DNA from 3 places in the Paraburkholderia caffeinilytica genome. Region 1 is predicted to be linked to each of the others. Evidence: riboswitches for the same ligand, from Rfam matches in the RefSeq annotation. Region 1 holds a riboswitch; each other region holds the start of a gene.

Region 1 (5,852 bases):
GCGAGGTCGGCGAGTCGTTCGCCCTCCGGCATCGTCGTTTTGCTCGCGAAGCGCGTGAGAATCAGCGTCTGCGAAATATTGGGCAACGTGAGTTCGCAGCCGAGCGTCGCCGCGCATGCCGCGGTGGCCGTCACGCCGGGCACGATCTCGTAGGGAATACCGAGTTCGCGAAGTCTGCGGATCTGCTCGCCGATCGCCCCGTACAACGACGGGTCGCCGGAATGCACGCGGGCCACGTGCTGGCCTTTGTCGTGTGCCGCCTTGAGCAACGCGACGATCTGATCGAGGTCGAGTTCGGCGGTATTCACGACCTGTTCAGCGCGATGCCCCTCCAACACAGCGGCCGGCACCAGCGAGCCGGCGTACAGGATCACCGGGCAATCGCGCACGAGGCGCTGCCCCTTCACCGTGATCAGTTCCGGGTCGCCGGGACCCGCGCCGATAAAAAACACCGTCATTCAATACTCCATGATTCGTTTGGCCGGCATGTCATGCACGCGCCACTTGAGGCAGGACTCGCAATGCTTCCAGCAAGCCGGCCACGTCTGCAAACTCGCGATCCACCGTGGGTAGCTCAGGACGCCTCAGCATGACGACCGGCAAGCCGCGCTCGCGTGCGACCTCGAGTTTCGCCTCGGTGGCGCTGCCGCCGCTGTTCTTGCTGACGACGACATCGAATGCTTCCGCGTCGAACAGCGCTCGCTCGCCTTCGAGCGTAAACGGGCCGCGCGCCGCCAGAATCCGCGCGCGTGGATTGGCTTCATGCGCGTCGAGACAGCGCACCGTCCAGAACTGCTGCGGTGGGATTTCGTCGAGATGCGCGAGCGGTTCGCGGCCGAGCGTGAACAGTGGCCGCCTGAACGCGGCGAGCGCGGCCGAGAGTTCGGCCCAATCGCCGACCATGCGCCAGTCGTCGCCGGCCTGCGGCTGCCAGCCCGCGCGACGCAATGCCCAGCACGGCACACGCAGCGCGCCACTCGCTTTCGCGGCATTGGCGCTGATCCGCGCGGCATACGGATGCGTCGCATCGATGACGAGGCCAATGCGTTCGCTCTCGATATAGCGCGTCATGCCTTCGCTGCCACCGAAGCCGCCCACGCGCACCTCGCACGACAAATCCTCCGGCACCTTGCCGAGGCCCGCGAGGCTGTACACGTGCCCGGAGCCGAGTTGTCTCGCGATCCGCAAGGCGTCGCCGGTGCCGCCGAGCAGCAGGATCCGCGTCATCGCGCGACTCCGATCAGATTGCCCTGGCGGTCGATCGCGAACATTTCGACGGCGACCTGCGGCGGCACGATCGCGCGCGCGACAGCGAGCGCATGCCGGCAGACGATGTCGCCGAGCGGCACCTGCTGCGCGTGCGCCAACGCGACGGCCTGCTGACTCGTATTGGCGGCGAGAATCGCCGCCTGCAACGTGTCGTCAGCGCCATTCTCGGCAGCCCACGTTGCCAGCCGTTCCAGATCGATGCTCGAATTCCGGCTATGCAGATCGAGATGCCCGGCTGCCAGCTTGCTGAGTTTGCCGAAGCCGCCGCACACGCTCAGGCGCTCGACCGGCGCGCGCTTCATATGCTTGAGCACCGCGCCGACAAAGTCGCCCATTTCGATCAGCGCGATATCCGGCAGACCGTAGTGCGCGCGCATCGCGTCTTCGCTTGCGTTGCCGGTGCAGGCGGCGAGATGCAGGTAACCGTTGGCACGCGCGACGTCGATGCCCTGATGAATCGACGCGATATAGGCCGAGCACGAGAACGGCCGCACGATGCCGGTAGTGCCGAGAATCGACAGGCCGCCGAGAATGCCCAGGCGCGGGTTCATCGTTTTCAGTGCGAGCGCTTCGCCGCCTTCGACGCCGATCGTCACTTCGAAGCCGCCGCTGTATCCATGCTCCGCCGCCAGCTCGGTCAGATGCTCGGTCATCATCTTGCGCGGCACCGGATTGATGGCCGGTTCGCCGACCGGCAGCGTGAGGCCGGCGCGCGTCACCGTGCCGACGCCCGGCCCCGCGCGGAATATCACCCCCGGTTCCGCACACAGGCGCACGCGGGCGAATACGATTGCGCCGTGCGTCACGTCGGGGTCGTCGCCGGCGTCCTTTACCGTGCCCGCTTCCGCGCCGTCGGCGGTCAGCCGGCAGAACACCAGGGGCATCGGCACATGCTGGCCCTTCGGCAACACGATCTCCGCGACCTCGCTGACGATACCCGCGAGCAACAGGCGCGCGGCCGCGAGCGACGTCGCGGTGGCGCAACTGCCGGTCGTGTAGCCGCTGCGCAGCGGCGCGGGCTGTTCGGGGGTTTCTTCGCGCATTACGGGTGGGGTGGGGAGTCGGCTGAACTGGTGGACGTGGATGTGGCGTTATTGCATGAGGTGCCGCTTGTGCCGCTTGTGCCGCTTGTGTCATTCGTACCGTACGTGCCGCTCGTGCTGCTGGCCAGCTTCGTGACTTCCAGCAGCGTGATCGGCAACGCCTGCCGCCACGTATCGAAGCCGCCAAGCGGTTGCGCGTCGGCCAGCGCGATGCGCGTCAACGTGCCGCCGTGCTGCTCACGCCACGCGGCCAGCGCGGCTTCGCCTTGCAAGGTCACGGCGTTGGCGACCAGACGTCCGCCGTCGCGCAAACGCGCCCAGCAGGCGTCGAGCACGCCCGGCACCGTCACCCCGCCGCCGATGAACACGGCGTCCGGCACAGCCAATCCCTCCAGCGCATCGGGCGCGCGCCCGGCCACCAGTTGCAAACCCGGCACACCCAACGCATCGCGATTGTGCTCGATGAACCGCTGCCGCTCCGCGTGCCCTTCGATCGCAATCGCGCGGCATGTCGGGTGCGCGCGCATCCATTCGATGCCGATCGAGCCACTGCCCGCACCCACATCCCATAGCAATTCGCCGGGCGTCGGCGCGAGGCGCGCCAGCGTGATCGCGCGGACGTCGCGTTTGGTCAGCTGACCGTCGTGGCGAAAGGCGTCGTCGGGCAAGCCGGCGGTCAACGGCAAACGCGGGGCGCCTTCCGTTGCACGGCATTCAAGCGCGATCAGATTCAGCGCGGCCACTTCGCCCGCGGGCCACTGGTCCGCACGGCCATCGATGTGCCGCTCGAGATTTCCGCCCAAATGTTCCAGCACGGTCATCCGCGTCGCGCCGAAACCGCGCGCGTTCAGCAGTTCGGCCAGCGCAGCGGGCGTGCGCCCGTCCGCGCTCAGCACGAAGACGCGCGCGCCGTCGTGCAAATAGGCATTCAGTGTCGGTAACGGCCGCCCGACCAGCGACACCGTGGCGACGTCCTGCAACGGCCAGCCAAGCCGCGCGGCCGCCAGCGACAACGACGACGGCGCGGGCAGCACCCGCAATTCGCCGGCCGGCAAGTGCCGCGCCAAGGTCGCGCCGACGCCGAACAGCATCGGGTCCCCACTCGCCAGCACGCACACGGACCCCGTACGCTCCGCCAGCAAAGGCGCGAGATCGAACGGCTTCGGCCATGCCGCACGGCGCGCGGCGAGACGCGTGGGCAGCATCGCCAGATGCCGTTCGCCGCCGTAGACCACCGACGCCTCCAGCAAAGCACGCCGCGCGGGCCTCCCCAAACCGGCGAAGCCGTCATCGCCCATGCCCACCACGGTCAGCCACGCCGGCATGCATCCATCCTCATTCTGTATCTTCAAATAATGCGCTGTGCCACGCCGATCAAAGCGTCCAGCCTCGTTGTGCTGTTCGAAAAAAGGCATAATACAGCCGCCGGTGCCCTTCGGGGCCGAAGAGGGAACACAGTGTCACTGTGGCTGCCCCCGCAACTGTATGCAGCGAGTCCGCCTGCGCTCCGCGCCACTGGTTCGACCGGGAAGGCCGCGGTGGACCATGACCTGCCAGCCAGGAGACCTGCCGGCCAGACTGTTCGTGCCAGCCTACATCGGGCGGGGTGTACCGATGCCGCAGCAATGCCCGCCAGGGCGGCGCTCGGGCCGTCGCGCGACGCTAAACCCGGTGTCCGTCTTGAATCAAGCTTCGCCCTCCACTGCTTTGCCCGACGCGGCCCTGGCGCTGCGGCCCTCGGCGTGTCCGGGGCTGCTGCGCATTGTCGCCGCACGCGACGGCGGGCTTTGCCGGATCAGGTTGCCCGGCGGCGAGCTGAGCGCGGCGCAAGCCGCGGTAGTCGCCGACGTGAGCGAGGAGCATGCGGCCGGTGTGATCGAGTTGACCAATCGCGCGAATTTGCAGGTGCGGGGCGTGCGAAGCGGGCATGAAGCGGCGTTGATCGCCGCGTTGGTCGATGCGGGGCTCGGGCCGATTGGGACGATCAGGGCGACCGGTGCAGCAGATGCTGAGAGCTTGCTGCTCGCGATCTCGACGGATACTTCTGACACGCCCCGGATCGTCGCAGCGAACGCTTCAAATACGCGATCGGCAACCGCACAACACGCTGCCGGCTCGATTTCAGCATCCGCTGCGGACGATGTGCGCAATGTGATGGTGAGCCCGACTGCCGGACGCGACCCATTTGCACTGTTCGACACGAGGCCCCTTTGCGTCGAACTGCTCGCCTTGCTGCAATCCGATGCTCGTTTCGTGGCGCTATCGCCCAAATTCGCGCTTTTGCTCGATGGTGGCGAGCGTCTTGCCAGACTGGATCATCCGCACGATGTCTGGCTGGCGGCAACACAAGCTGAAGACGGCGTGCGATTTGTGTTTGGATTGGCGGGTTGCCCACCTGTGGTGGGCGACGCGAACACAGGCGCCCTCGCCGCCGTGCTCCCCGTGCAAGTCGCGGGTCTGGTCCGTGCGCTGCTACACACGTTCCTCGACCTGGCCGCACCGGATGCCACACGCATGCGCCACCTGCTTGCCCAGCAGTCCGTCGACGCGCTGTTACAGCACGCTCAAACGTATGTCGATTTCCCGCTGTCACGCGACACGTCGCTCGCGCACTGGCAACGCAGCACGCCTGCCGATGCCGCGCTCAGACTCGGCGCGCACGCACAGCGAGTCGCTGGCATGCGGCACGTAGGCGGCCAACCGCCGCTCGGACGCCTCGACGCCGACACCTTGCGCGGCCTCGCCGCGCTCTCGCAACAGCAAGGCAACGGCACGTTGCGCATGACGCCCTGGCAAAGCGTGCTACTGCCCGATATCGCGGCCCATGCCGCGCCCGCCGTGCTCGCTGAAATGAACGCGCTAGGTCTTGCCTGCGATCCGTCACAACGCGTTACGCACCTGATCGCCTGCACCGGTTCCACAGGCTGCGCCAAAAGCCTCGCCGACACCAAAGCGGACGCGCTGCTGCTGGCGAATCGCTTACCCGAGGGCGTCGATGTCCATCTGAGCGGCTGTCCGCGCTCGTGCGCCGCCGCCCATTGCGCGCCGTACACGCTGCTGGCCGCGGCGCCCGGCATCTACGACCTTTTTCGCCGCGATGGCGCGCCGGGTTTCGGCTCGTGCATCGCGCACCAACTCACGATCGAACAGGCCGCCGACATGCTCGACCCATTGGCACATCCGGCCCGGAGCCCCTCAGATGCTTGATTACATTCGCGACGGTCAGGAGATCTATCGCCAATCCTTCGCGACGATACGTGCGGAGGCCGATCTCGCGCGCATCCCCGCCGACCTCGAGAAACTCGCGGTGCGCGTGATTCACGCCTGCGGCATGGTCGACGTCGTCGACGATCTTCAGTTTTCCGAAGGCGCCGGGGTTGCGGGCCGCGCTGCGCTTGCTCAGGGCGCGCCGATTCTGTGCGACGCCGGCATGGTGGCGCAAGGCATCACGCGCGCACGGCTGCCCGCGAACAACGACGTGATCTGCACGCTCACGCATCAGGACGTTCCCGCGCTCGCGCGTGAATTCGGCAATACGCG
Region 2 (5,852 bases), 310 kb from region 1:
CGGATCGTTGACGATGAACGGATACAGATGCGGCATCGGACCGAGAATCAGATCGGGCCAGCAGGCGTCGCTCAACGCGACGCTCTTGCCCGGCAGCCATTCGAGATTGCCATGCTTGCCGACATGCACGACCGCGTCGATGCCAAACTGGTGACGCAGCCAGAAATAGAACGCCAGATAGGCATGCGGCGGCACGAGTTCGGCGTCGTGATAGCTTGCGTAATCGCCCTGCTCGCGCGAACGCGACGGCTGAATCCCGACGAATACCTGCCCGCAGCGCCAGCCTGCGATCATAAAACGGCCGCGCCGCAACGTCGGATCCTGTTCGGGCGAACCCCAACGCGCATTCAGCGCATAGCGGGTTTCTGCGGGCAATGCGTTGAAGTACAAAAGATAGTCGTCGAGCGCGAGGCTTTGCAACGCAGGCCGCAAGTCACGCACGACCGGATCGTTGGTCACGCCTTCAGTCAGCTTCTTCAGCAGCGCGTCGCCGTCGGCGGGCAGCTCGGCCAGGCGATATCCCTCATCGCGCAACATGGTCAGAATGCCGACCACCGAGGCCGGTGTATCGAGCCCCACGCCATTGCCGATGCGCCCTTCGCTCATCGGATAGTTGGCGAGAATCAGCGCGAGTTTCTTGTCCGCGTTGCCGAGCGTGCGCAGACGGCACCAGCGGCGGCTCAGTTCGGCCAGAAAGCCGACGCGTTCGAGGTCCGGCTGGTAGCGGACCACATCGACTTCGGTATGCGGACAACGATAGGCGAGGCCCTTGAAGCTGATCGCCCGCGTGATGATGCGGCCGTCCACTTCCGGCAACGCGATATGCATGGCGATATCGCGCGAGTTGAGGCCCTGATTGTCCTTGACCCAGTCTTCGCGATTGCCGCCGCTCAGGATCACCTGCATCACCGGTGCGTCGCCGGCGAGCGCGAGCGGCTCGGGGTCGTCGATGGCGGACGCGGCGAATGCGGTCGTATTGAGCACCAGCGCGACATCATGCTGCGCGCACAGCTGCTGCACGACTTCACGGCTCATCGCATCTTTCAGCGAGGTGATCGCGATCGGCAGCGGATTCAGGCCTTGCGCCTCGAGCGCATCGATCAGGGCGTCGAACACGGCCGTGTTGGCCGCCTGCAGATGCGCCTTGTAGAACAGAATCGCGGCGACCGGCGCGCCCTTCCGCCAACGCGCCTGCCAGTCGGCCATGATCGGCGTGTCGCGTTCGGGATGGTAGAGCGTCGCGGCAGGCAACGCGCGCGGCAGCGCAGGCTCTCGCCCCCAGCCAAACGAGCGGTACGCGATAAAACGCAGGAACGCCTCGGCATTCTGCGGCCCGCCTTCACGCAGATAGCGCCATAGCTGATGGCACAGATCGGCGTCGGCGGTGCTGCGCGCGAGCAGGTTCGGGTCTTCCTGCAGATCGCCGGAGAACATCGCGAGCGTCTGCTGCTTGCGCTCGGCGAGCGCGACCACCTGTTCGATCCCGTACGGCCAATATGCCTCGCCGCCAAGATGATCGACCACGACGACACGCGCATGCTGCAACACGTCTTCGACATAGAAATCGACGGACGCCGGTTGCCGCAAATACGTGACGTTCGCGAGCCGCACACTCGGAAAGCCCTCGCCGAGACGGGGAAACACACTCGCGAGCAGCGACAGCGTGGTGTCGGCGGAGCTGAGCACCACGATATCGGCGGGCCGCTGATCGATACGGATCACGCCTTGCGTGTCGTCGACAAAACCGCCCGGCGTGGTGCGCAACAGATGCATAAGTGGTTACGCCTGTTGCGGCAGGGCGCTCGCCACGGCGCCCAAGGCGGCGTCGAATGCCTGTTGCAGCACGGCTTGATCGAGGTCCTCGCCGATCAGCACGAAGCGGCTTTGCTGGCGTTCGCTCCCTTCACCTGCTTCACCCGCTTGCCAGCGCCGGTCGAAGTAACTATCGAAACGGCGGCCCACGCCCTGGATCACGAGACGCATCGCGGCGCCCGGCAGCGCCGCGAAACCTTTGACGCGGTAAATCGTGTTCGTTTCGACGAGCCCCTGCAACGCGGCGATCGCGGCTTCGCGCGACGAAACATGCGCCTGCACCACCACCGAATCGAATTCGTCGTGGTGGTGATCGGCGTCTTCGGCCGAACCGTGATGGTCGTGGCGCAGATGGATCGTCTCTTCCGACGCTGCTTCGAGGCCCAGCAGCGTATGCAAGTCGAGCTGACCCATCTGCGCGCGCACGATCTTCACTTGCGGCGGAATTTCTTCGCGGATGATGGCCTCGACAGAAGCCTGCTGCGCTTCGTCGAGCAGATCCGTCTTGTTCAGAATCACCAGATCGGCCGCCGACAATTGATCTTCGAACAATTCGTGCAACGGCGATTCGTGATCGAGATTCGGATCGGCCTTGCGTTGCGCATCCACCGCGACCGGATTGTCGGCAAACTGGCCGCTTGCCGCAGCCGGGCCGTCCACCACGGTGACGACCGCGTCGACAGTGAAGCTATTCTTGATCTGCGGCCAGTTGAACGCCTGCACCAGTGGCTTCGGCAAGGCGAGACCGGACGTTTCGATCAACACGTGGTCGATCTGCTCGCGGCGCTCGACCAGCTTTTCCATCACCGGGAAAAACTCTTCCTGCACGGTGCAGCACAGGCAGCCGTTCGCGAGTTCATACAGCTGCCCTTCAGTTTCGACGCCGTTCTCATCGCAGCCGATGCCGCAACCCTTGAGGATTTCCCCGTCGATGCCGAGTTCGCCGAACTCATTGACGATCACCGCGATGCGCTTGCCGCCCGCATGCTGAAGAATGTGCCGCAGCAGCGTGGTCTTGCCGCTGCCGAGAAAGCCCGTGACGATGGTGACGGGGATCTTGCGCATTTGAGTTTGCATCGTGAGGTCGATCCTAGAAGTTGCACGTGCACGCCGGCGCATTGTCAATGTGTATAGGTCGGGCAAACGAGGCACATGCCCCAAACCACGACACTGACCAAACACGGGGACGAACAACGGCGCTGCCGGGGCAACTGAAAAACAGAAAACAGGAATGAGGTCATGAACGCCCCACCGCATCCCCGCGGTAGTCATTCTTCGTAATCTGGCCGGTATCCGGGCTGGCGAAAGCGCCGCTTCCCCTTCCCGGACGAGTGATTTCTCGCCCAGTGGTTATATGCCGACGCGGCCTTGCGCGTGGACATCGAAGCCGGCTCCGCGGCGCTGAAAAACGCACCGCTTTTCGCTTACCGTTGCGGGGGCAGCACAGGTTGACCCGGTCCATTGCAGGTGGGCACCCTGTTTCCCGTTTAACTGCATGCGCACGAGCGCGCACACGAGCACCAAAGTGCGTGCGAGTTTAGGCCCGCGACCCCCGCGCCGTCAAGGAAGCGCGGGCCGCGGCAGGGCCTTTCCGCAGTGTCGGCGCGGCCTGCCCTGTGCTATCGTATGCGCGCGTTTGGTGCCCGCATATGCGTTCGCATGTGCAGTTAAACGGGAAACAGGCCGCGCTCGCTGCGCTCAACCTGTGCTGTCCCCGCAACGGTAAGCGACCTGCGGTGCTTTCGCATCGCGCATGCGTTTTTGATGCCACTGTCTGACGAATCCGGACGGGAAGGCAAAACGCGTGAGGCCGTCAGCCCGGATACCGGCCAGACGCGGAGGCAGTGAGCGTCACGCTGCCGGCTGCCGGAATCCGCGAGGGACGGATGTGAAGGCGCAAAAAGCACGACGTAGCGCGGCCGTTGGCGTGTTCCTGTGGGAAACGCGGCGAGCGGCCCGGTTCGTCGCGCGTAATCCGTCACACCGCATGACCTCAATGTCCGCCGCCTGCGGCCTCATCAAGCCTCATCCGTTTCCGCCTGTCACGACATGGCGCTCGCCATGCACGCCGCGATGAGCCGCGCCTGGCTGATCGGCGCCGGCCCCGGCGACGTCGAGCTGATGACGCTCAAGGCGACGCGCGCGCTGGCGCAAGCCGATGTGGTGCTGGTCGACGATCTGGTGAACCCCGACGTGCTGCAGTTCGCGCGCGCCGATGCGCTGGTCGTGTACGTCGGCAAACGCGGCGGGCATCCGTCAACGCCGCAAGCCGGCATCGTCGCGCAGATGCTCGACCATCTGCAGGCGGGACGCAGTGTCGCCCGTCTGAAAGGCGGTGATCCGTTCGTGTTCGGCCGTGGCGGCGAGGAACAGCAGGCGCTGCATGCCGCCGGCATCGACGTGGACGTGATCAACGGCATCACCGCCGGAATTGCGGCGCCCGCGGCAATCGGCATTCCCGTGACGCATCGCGATCACGCGCAAGGCGTGGTGTTCGTCACCGGACACGGCGCCGGCAGCGGCGAGCCCGACTGGGCCGCACTCGCCGCCACGCGGATGACGCTGGTGGTTTACATGGGCATGCGGCGGCTCAACGAAATCGTCGACGCATTGCTCGCGGCCGGGATGAGCCCCGAAACGCCGTGCGCGGCGATCGAATCGGCTACGCGTCCCGAGCAACGGCATACGCTCGCGCGGCTCGGCGAGTTCGCGGATGCGGTCTCGCGCGCCGGACTCGGCTCGCCGGCGATCGTGGTCATTGGCGGCGTGGCGTCGCTGGCCTGGGCGCGGGATGCGATCAATGCTGATTCGGCGGGAGCGCTGGAGGCTGCGCGAGCGGCAAACGCAACTAGCCCCGCGAACCCCACGGACGTGCCATGAAAACGCTAACCGTCGGCATCGGCTGCCGTTCGCACAGCTCCGCAGAGCAAATCGAAACAGCTGTGCGTGCCGCACTCGGCTCGCACGCATTCGATGAAATCCGCACGATTGCCTCGGTCGACATCAAAGCTCACGAAACCGGCCTGGTCGAATTCTGCGCACGTCATGCACTGCCGCTGAAGCTGTTCAGCCGCGAACAGATTGCGGCGATCTCCGTCGACAATCCGTCTGCGGCCGCACGCGAGCATCTCGGCATCGACGGCGTCTGCGAACCGTGCGCCTTGCTCGCCGCAGCGACCGGATCCGATACGGCTAACGCTCCCGGTGCGGCCCTCACGCCGACATTTGCGTCGGCTGCGTCAGTTGCATCGGCTGCCTCGATTGCACCCATCGCCTCGCCTGCGTCGCTTGCACCCAATGCCTCTAACGCACGGCTACTCGTGCGCAAAACCATCCACAACGGCGTCACGGTGGCGATAGCCTCGACCACCGCCCACTCCGCCCGAGAACAGACAAACAACGGCACTCAAGAACAGGACCTCCCATGAAGACCGATCCCGAATCGCATCAACGCATGACCGAGCGCCGGCGCGAAGGCCACGAGAAAAAGCAGGCCGGCGCGACCGTCGAAAAAGGTCTGCTGATCGTCAATACCGGCACCGGCAAAGGCAAGACCACCGCCGCATTCGGCATGGCCGTGCGGGTGCTAGGCCACGGCATGCGCCTCGGCGTCGTGCAATTCATCAAGGGCGCGCTGCATACCTCGGAGCGCGACTTCCTCGGCGCGATCGCCAACTGCGACTTCGTCACGATGGGCGACGGCTACACCTGGAACACGCAGAATCGCGATGCCGACATCGCCACCGCGCGCAAAGGGTGGAACGAAGCACGCCGCATGATCGAGAGCGGCGACTATCAGATGGTGATCCTCGATGAACTGAACACCGTGCTGAAGTACGAATACCTGCCGCTCGACGAAGTGCTGTCGGTACTGAACGCGCGCGCCGACATGCTGCACGTGGTGGTGACCGGCCGTCACGCGCCGGACGCGCTCATCGAAGCCGCCGACCTCGTCACCGAAATGCGCATCGTCAAGCACCCGTATCGCGAGCAAGGCGTGAAAGCGCAGCGCGGCGTGGAGTTCTGAGCGATGTCCGCGT
Region 3 (5,852 bases), on a different replicon from region 1:
CATATGTGGCACCACGAGGCCGACAAAGCCGATCGTGCCCGCCGTCGTCACCGCCGCGGCCGCTGCCAGCGACGCCACCAGATACACGCGCAGGCGCAGCGGCATCACGGCGACGCCAAGTGCCTGCGCGGCGGCGTCGCCTCGCAGCAGCAAGTTCAGACGCGGCGCAGCGGGTACGATCGCCACCAGCACGACGACGAGCGCGGCGAGCGCCGTCCATGGCATCGCCCCGCCGTTCAGATCGCCGGTCAGCCAGAACAGCATGCCGCGCAGCCGATTGTCCGGCGCGAGGTTCAGCAATAAGGTGATGACAGCGCCCCAGCCGGCCGCGATTACCGCGCCGGTCAGCAGCAAACGCGGCGACGTGTCCTGCGGCTCGCCCCGCCACAGCTCGCGGCGTGCGAGGCCGAGCACCAGCAGAATCGACACGAAGGCGCCGGCGCACGCGCTGGCGTCGACGATCCACCACGCGCAACCGGCGATCATCGCGACCAGTGCGAACGTCGCCGCACCGCCCGACACGCCCAATACGTAGGGTTCGGCTAACGGGTTGCGCAACAGCACTTGCAGCAACGCGCCGGCCAGCGCAAGCAACGCGCCGCATGCGAAGCCCGCCAGCGCGCGCGGCAAACGCAGCGTGCGCACGATCTCGCCGGCAAGATCGGCGGACTCGACTTGCGACGCGTGCGACGGCAGCAACGCCGCCAGCACGCGCGCAGGCGCGAGCGAAACGCTGCCCAGCGCAAGCGATGCCATCAGCACGGCCAGCGCGATTGCCGCGAGCGCGAGCCAGATCGCGACCGCGCGCTTCGCGCTCATCACGCGCAACGCGGTCGTGGGCATCGGGCTCGAGCTGCGGTTCATCGGCACGTTCTCATGCAGGTACGGTCGTCACTGCTGCTGCCAACCGACCGTGACATATGCACCGCGCCGCGGCGAGTTATACGAGTAGGCCGTTTCATAGTCCTTGTTCAACAGGTTCTGGATCTGCGCGGCGACGTACCACGCTTTCGTGATGTCGTAGCGCGCCGACAGATTCACCACACCGTAACCGCCCAGCGTGCCGCTGCTGTCTTCACGGGCGCCGCTGACGATCCACTCGCCGCCGACACGCCACCCCGCAATGCCGCGGTTCACCGCCAGCGACGCGAAGTGCCGCGCACGCCGCACGAGATCGGTATCGCGATCGAGGTCGACGGGATTTTGCAGTGTCACTGACGCGCGCACATCCGTCTTGCCCACATGACCGCTCCACGATCCTTCGAGTCCCTGCACTTTCGCACGGCCGACGTTCTCGGCCAGATAGATGCCGGGCGTGACCTGCTCGTAGTCGATCAGATTCGAATAACGCGTCTGGAACGCGGTAAGACGCATCACGCCCAGCACATTCGATGCGTACTGCAACGCGGCCTCGATCGAATGGCTGCGCTCCGGCTGGATCGACGGATTGCCGCTGGTCGGATAGTACAGATCGTCGAAACTCGGCGCGCGGAACGAATCCGAATAGCTTGCAGTCGCCTTCCAATGTTCGGTGATGTCGAAGCCGTAGCCGAGATAGTAACTGTTCGCTCCGCCGAAATCGGAATACTGATCGCGCCGCACGTTGGCCTGAATCTGATTGCGCCCAAAACGCCCCGTATAGCCGGCAAAGCCTGAGTCCACATGCCGGTCGGGCGCGGCAAACGTATCCGAGTCGAGACTCTGATCCAGATGCTCATAGCCGACCTGCAGTTTCTGCTGCGCGGCGAGCGCGAAATCGTTCTGCCACGTGTACTGCCGATTGTCCGTATCGAAGCGGCCGTTGTAGAGGCCGTTGGCATTCGACACGCTGCGGTCGTCGCCTTCGGAAACGATGAAGTGCGTGGTCCACCCGTCGGTCAGCTTGCCGTTCGCGAACACCGACAACTGACGCACTTTGCTGTACAGGTTGTTCAGATCGGTCGGCACACCATACGCGTTGTCGTAGCTGTTATTGCCGTTCGACTGGAAATACGTGACGCCCGCGTCCCACTTGTCGCCGAACTTGCGACGCAGCGAAGCCGAGATGCTTTCGTTCAGATAGCCGTTCGCGTTCGGATTCGCGTTGGGTGCCTGTGACGGATTGAGCGAAGAGAAACCGTCGTCTTTCGAACGCGCGAGCGAGATGCTGAAGGTGGTGTTGCCGTCTTGATCCAGCGCGCCGTTCACGCCGGCCTGCTGCGTCTGCGTGTGATAGCTGCCATAGCCCACCGAAAAATTGAAACGCGGCGGATGGTCGCCGCCGTCTTTCGTGAATACCTGTACCACGCCGCCAATTGCGCCGGACCCGTATAACGCGGACACGTTGCCATTCACGACTTCGACGTGATCGATCTGGTCGAGCGGAATCTGCGCGAGTTGCGGCGCGCCGAGACTCACCGAATCGACCCGCACGCCATCGATCAGCAAAAGCGATTGCGTCGACGACGCGCCGCGCAGAAACAGGCTCGCCGTGGAACCCGGGCCACCGGTGCGCGAAATCTGCGCGCCGGGCGCGAGTTGCAGGAGGCCGGGCAAATCGGTTGCGGTCGTATCGGCGATGTCCTGCTGATCGAACAGCGTGGTCTGCGGGATCGCATCGGCGAGCGGTTGCGGCCCGCGCTCCGCGGTAACGACAACAGGCGACAACACCGTGGGTGACGAACCGTCAGCCTCTCCATCGGCCGAGGAAGAGGAAGACGGCGACGAAGACGCAGCAGCTTGCGCATGCGCGACGAGCGGCAGGCTCGCAAAGGCGAGCAACGCCGTGCGAGCGATCGGGGACAGCATGGGATGACATTCCTGTGGATAGCGTGCACGGCCCGCTTCCCCGCGGGCCGATGCGTAACGAGGCGCCCGCGTTGTTTTACGTTTGCGCGGGAACGAGCCTCTCCCTCCGGCCGGTATCCGGGCTGGCGACACATCGATCCCGCCTTCCCACGCGTGACGCGCAGTGGCACACTCGCGTGTTCGGCTTCAAACACGCGATCGGGATCGACCTGCATGACACATGCGGTCGCTTACCGTTGCGGGGGCAGCGCAGGTTGGTGCGTTCAGGCGAACGGCACGCCCTGCTTCCCGTTTAACTGCGCGCACTGTGGAAAAGCACGCGCGGGCACCAGAGTGCGGCCAGTTTAGGAGCGGCCTTCAGGTCCGTCAAGAATGGTTAATCCGTGCGCGAACTGTTCTGTTAAGTGCAGGTTATTGTCCGATGCGTGAGTTGTTTTTCATCATAGGGGCGACAAAAGCGTGCACAAAGCGATGTTGTTACGTCTCGAAACGAGACAATTGTCGGAACCTGCGACATTCCGCGCTAAAATGCGATGTCTTTAGAGGACGCAGCAGATGCTCACCGAACTCGAAACACTTTCCCAGAATATCGGCAAGCTGATCGCGATCAGCCAACGCCACAATGAGGCGCGGCTCGCGCTCGAAGATCAGCTCGCTCAAATGCGGGCCGAAGCAGAGGCCACGCGCGCGGAACTCGCGTTGATGCGCGAGGAGCGCGATGCGCTGCAGGCGGAACGCGACGCGCTGTCGGCAAAGATCGACGACGCCCAGGTGCGCCTCAATGCGATCCTCGAAAAACTGCCGCGGGCCCGCGCGCACAGCGAGCCGGACAATCAGCTCGATCTGCTCGAGGACGCGCCGCATGAGGACGAAGCCGAGCGCGACGTCACCCGCCACGGAGAAAATGCATGACCACCAAGCAGATCGAAGTATCGATTCTCGGCGTGCCCTATCGCCTCGCCTGCTCGCCGGAAACCGAAGGCGCGCTGCTTGAAGCGGTTGCACGCGTCGACGCCGAGATGTCGAAGATCCGCAATAGCAGCAACGTGCGCGGCACGGATCGCATTGCTGTCATGGCTGCGCTGTCGCTGGCATCGGAACTGCTTAAGCTGCAAAGCAGCGTGCGGCACGGAGAAGCATTTCCCGCAGAAGAAATCCGGCGTACAATGCACCAAATGAACGAACAGCTGGGTACTGTGATTCAGCAGTACAGCATGCAGTAAGTATCTTGTAGCCGGTCCCGAGATCGGCTGCGGATTCAAACAAGGTGCATGAGCAAAGATTCGTGCAAACGTTTTGAATTCAATCGGTTTGACTTCCCTGCCTGGTTCGCCAAGGTCATATATTCCTTGAACCAATGCCATGTGCACGGTTGTGGAAATTTGTAGCACGGGTGTGCGCGTCACTCTGTCTGATGTACCCGAAGTGCTGCTAACTGCGACCAATTCTGAACCCCCGGTTCAGGATGCCGGCCTAGCGGCTAAGGCGGGGACCTTCTTCAAAACGGCATCGGACTTCGGTTCGGTGCCGTTTTTCTTTTGGTCCCGGTTTTTCTTCTGTATTCTCAAACCTTTAACGTTCAATTCGATTCATGCGCTACTGGCTAATGAAGTCCGAACCGGACGAAGCAAGCATCGACCATCTCGCAGAGGCGCCGCAACACACGTTGCCGTGGACTGGCGTGCGCAACTATCAGGCGCGCAACTTCATGCGCGACATGATGCAGGTCGGCGACGGTGTGCTGTTCTATCACTCGAGTTGCCCCGAGCCAGGCATTGCGGGGCTCGCGGCGGTATCGTCCACCGCGTATCCGGACCCCACTCAATTCGACAAGAAGAGCCCCTACTACGACCCGAAGTCGTCGCAGGAAACGCCGCGCTGGCTGCTCGTCGATGTGGTGTTCAAAAAGAAGATTCCGTTGATTCCGCTTGCCGCGCTGCGCGAGCATGAGGAATTGAAGGACATGCGCGTGCTCGTCAAAGGCAACCGCCTGTCGATCACGCCGGTGACCGAAGCCGAGTGGCGCTTCATCACCAAACGTCTTGTTTGACGTTGCCTGCGCACCTGTGACCCGGTGTCGCTTGACTCATGCTCAGATCGGCGCACGACCGAAGGCAAACGTTGAGCAAACGTCAAATTAGGGAACCAAGCTCAGGTTACAAGCGCCTAACGGACTCGCAAACGTTGTGCCATCGCATGGCGTTCGCTCCAATCGCGCACAACCCGTTCAAGCAAGGAGTCCAACAATGACGAAAAACACCGCACGTGCACTCGCTCTCGCGCTCGTGTGCGCCGCGCCTGCCGCGCTCGCGCTGACACCGGCCATGGCTCGCGCGCAGGGTGTGGCGCCGTATCAGCCCGCGGGCGTGCTGTCGCTCAATGCGCAGGCCAGCGCGGAAGTGCCGCAAGACGTCGTCGACATCACGCTGTTCTATGAGCAGGAAGCAAGCGATCCGTCCGCGCTCACCGCTACGCTGAATCAGCGCGCCGACGCGGCGTTGCAAAAAGCCAAGGGCGTGAGCGGTGTGACGGCTCGCACCGGCTCTTTCTCGATCTACCCGTCCACCGATCGTGACGGCCGCATTTCCGCATGGCGTGGCCGTACCGAAGTTGTGCTCGAATCGCACGATTTCGCCGCGGCGTCGAAGCTCGCCGGTCAGATGGCATCGACCATGCAGGTCGGCAACGTGCAGTTCTCGCTCTCGCCTGAAGCGCAGCGTGCCGCGGAGCAGAAGCTCACCGGCGAAGCCATCAAGTCGTTCCGCGAGCAAGCCGCCTCGTCGGCGCAGGCGTTCGGTTACAACAGCTATTCGATTCGCGAGGTCAACGTCGGGCACAACGGCGTCATGCCGCGTCCCATGATGATGATGAGCGCACGCGCAATGAGTGCCGATGCGAAGGCATCCGCGCCGGTGCCGATCGAGGGCGGCACGTCGACGGTCACGGTCAACGTGTCGGGCTCGGTGCAGATGAAATAACGCGTTTGCGCCAGACGTCCCGCGTTAATGGAAAAGCCACGGCATGCCGTGGCTTTTTTTCTTGGCTGCTCACTACGATAAAACGTA

The links. A riboswitch is a leader RNA that binds a small molecule or an ion and turns the genes downstream of it on or off. The one in region 1 is predicted to bind cobalamin.
Region 2: linked by a shared signal. The riboswitch ahead of cobW (cobalamin biosynthesis protein CobW) and the one ahead of cobG (precorrin-3B synthase) in region 1 are both predicted to bind cobalamin.
Region 3: linked by a shared signal. The riboswitch ahead of DSC91_RS29570 (TonB-dependent receptor domain-containing protein) and the one ahead of cobG (precorrin-3B synthase) in region 1 are both predicted to bind cobalamin.

The regions. Positions count from the first base shown of each region.
Region 1 is NZ_CP031466.1:1,384,801-1,390,652, reverse strand. Features, by position in the region: gene cobM (precorrin-4 C(11)-methyltransferase) at 1-458, opposite strand, end outside; gene DSC91_RS06240 (cobalt-precorrin-6A reductase) at 490-1,227, opposite strand; gene DSC91_RS06235 (cobalt-precorrin-5B (C(1))-methyltransferase) at 1,224-2,312, opposite strand; gene cbiE (precorrin-6y C5,15-methyltransferase (decarboxylating) subunit CbiE) at 2,312-3,637, opposite strand; cobalamin riboswitch at 3,722-3,900, shown strand; gene cobG (precorrin-3B synthase) at 3,984-5,519, shown strand; gene DSC91_RS06220 (precorrin-8X methylmutase) at 5,512-5,852, shown strand, end outside.
Region 2 is NZ_CP031466.1:1,693,149-1,699,000, forward strand. Features, by position in the region: gene cobN (cobaltochelatase subunit CobN) at 1-1,773, opposite strand, end outside; gene cobW (cobalamin biosynthesis protein CobW) at 1,780-2,889, opposite strand; cobalamin riboswitch at 3,080-3,352, opposite strand; cobalamin riboswitch at 3,433-3,660, shown strand; gene cobA (uroporphyrinogen-III C-methyltransferase) at 3,886-4,692, shown strand; gene DSC91_RS07540 (cobalamin biosynthesis protein) at 4,689-5,240, shown strand; gene cobO (cob(I)yrinic acid a,c-diamide adenosyltransferase) at 5,237-5,839, shown strand; gene DSC91_RS07550 (cobyrinic acid a,c-diamide synthase CobB) at 5,843-5,852, shown strand, end outside.
Region 3 is NZ_CP031467.1:2,960,612-2,966,463, reverse strand. Features, by position in the region: gene DSC91_RS29575 (FecCD family ABC transporter permease) at 1-864, opposite strand, end outside; gene DSC91_RS29570 (TonB-dependent receptor domain-containing protein) at 892-2,787, opposite strand; cobalamin riboswitch at 2,879-3,135, opposite strand; gene DSC91_RS29565 (ATPase) at 3,343-3,699, shown strand; gene DSC91_RS29560 (cell division protein ZapA) at 3,696-4,010, shown strand; RNA gene ssrS (6S RNA) at 4,102-4,283, shown strand; gene DSC91_RS29550 (EVE domain-containing protein) at 4,379-4,837, shown strand; gene DSC91_RS29545 (SIMPL domain-containing protein) at 5,034-5,765, shown strand.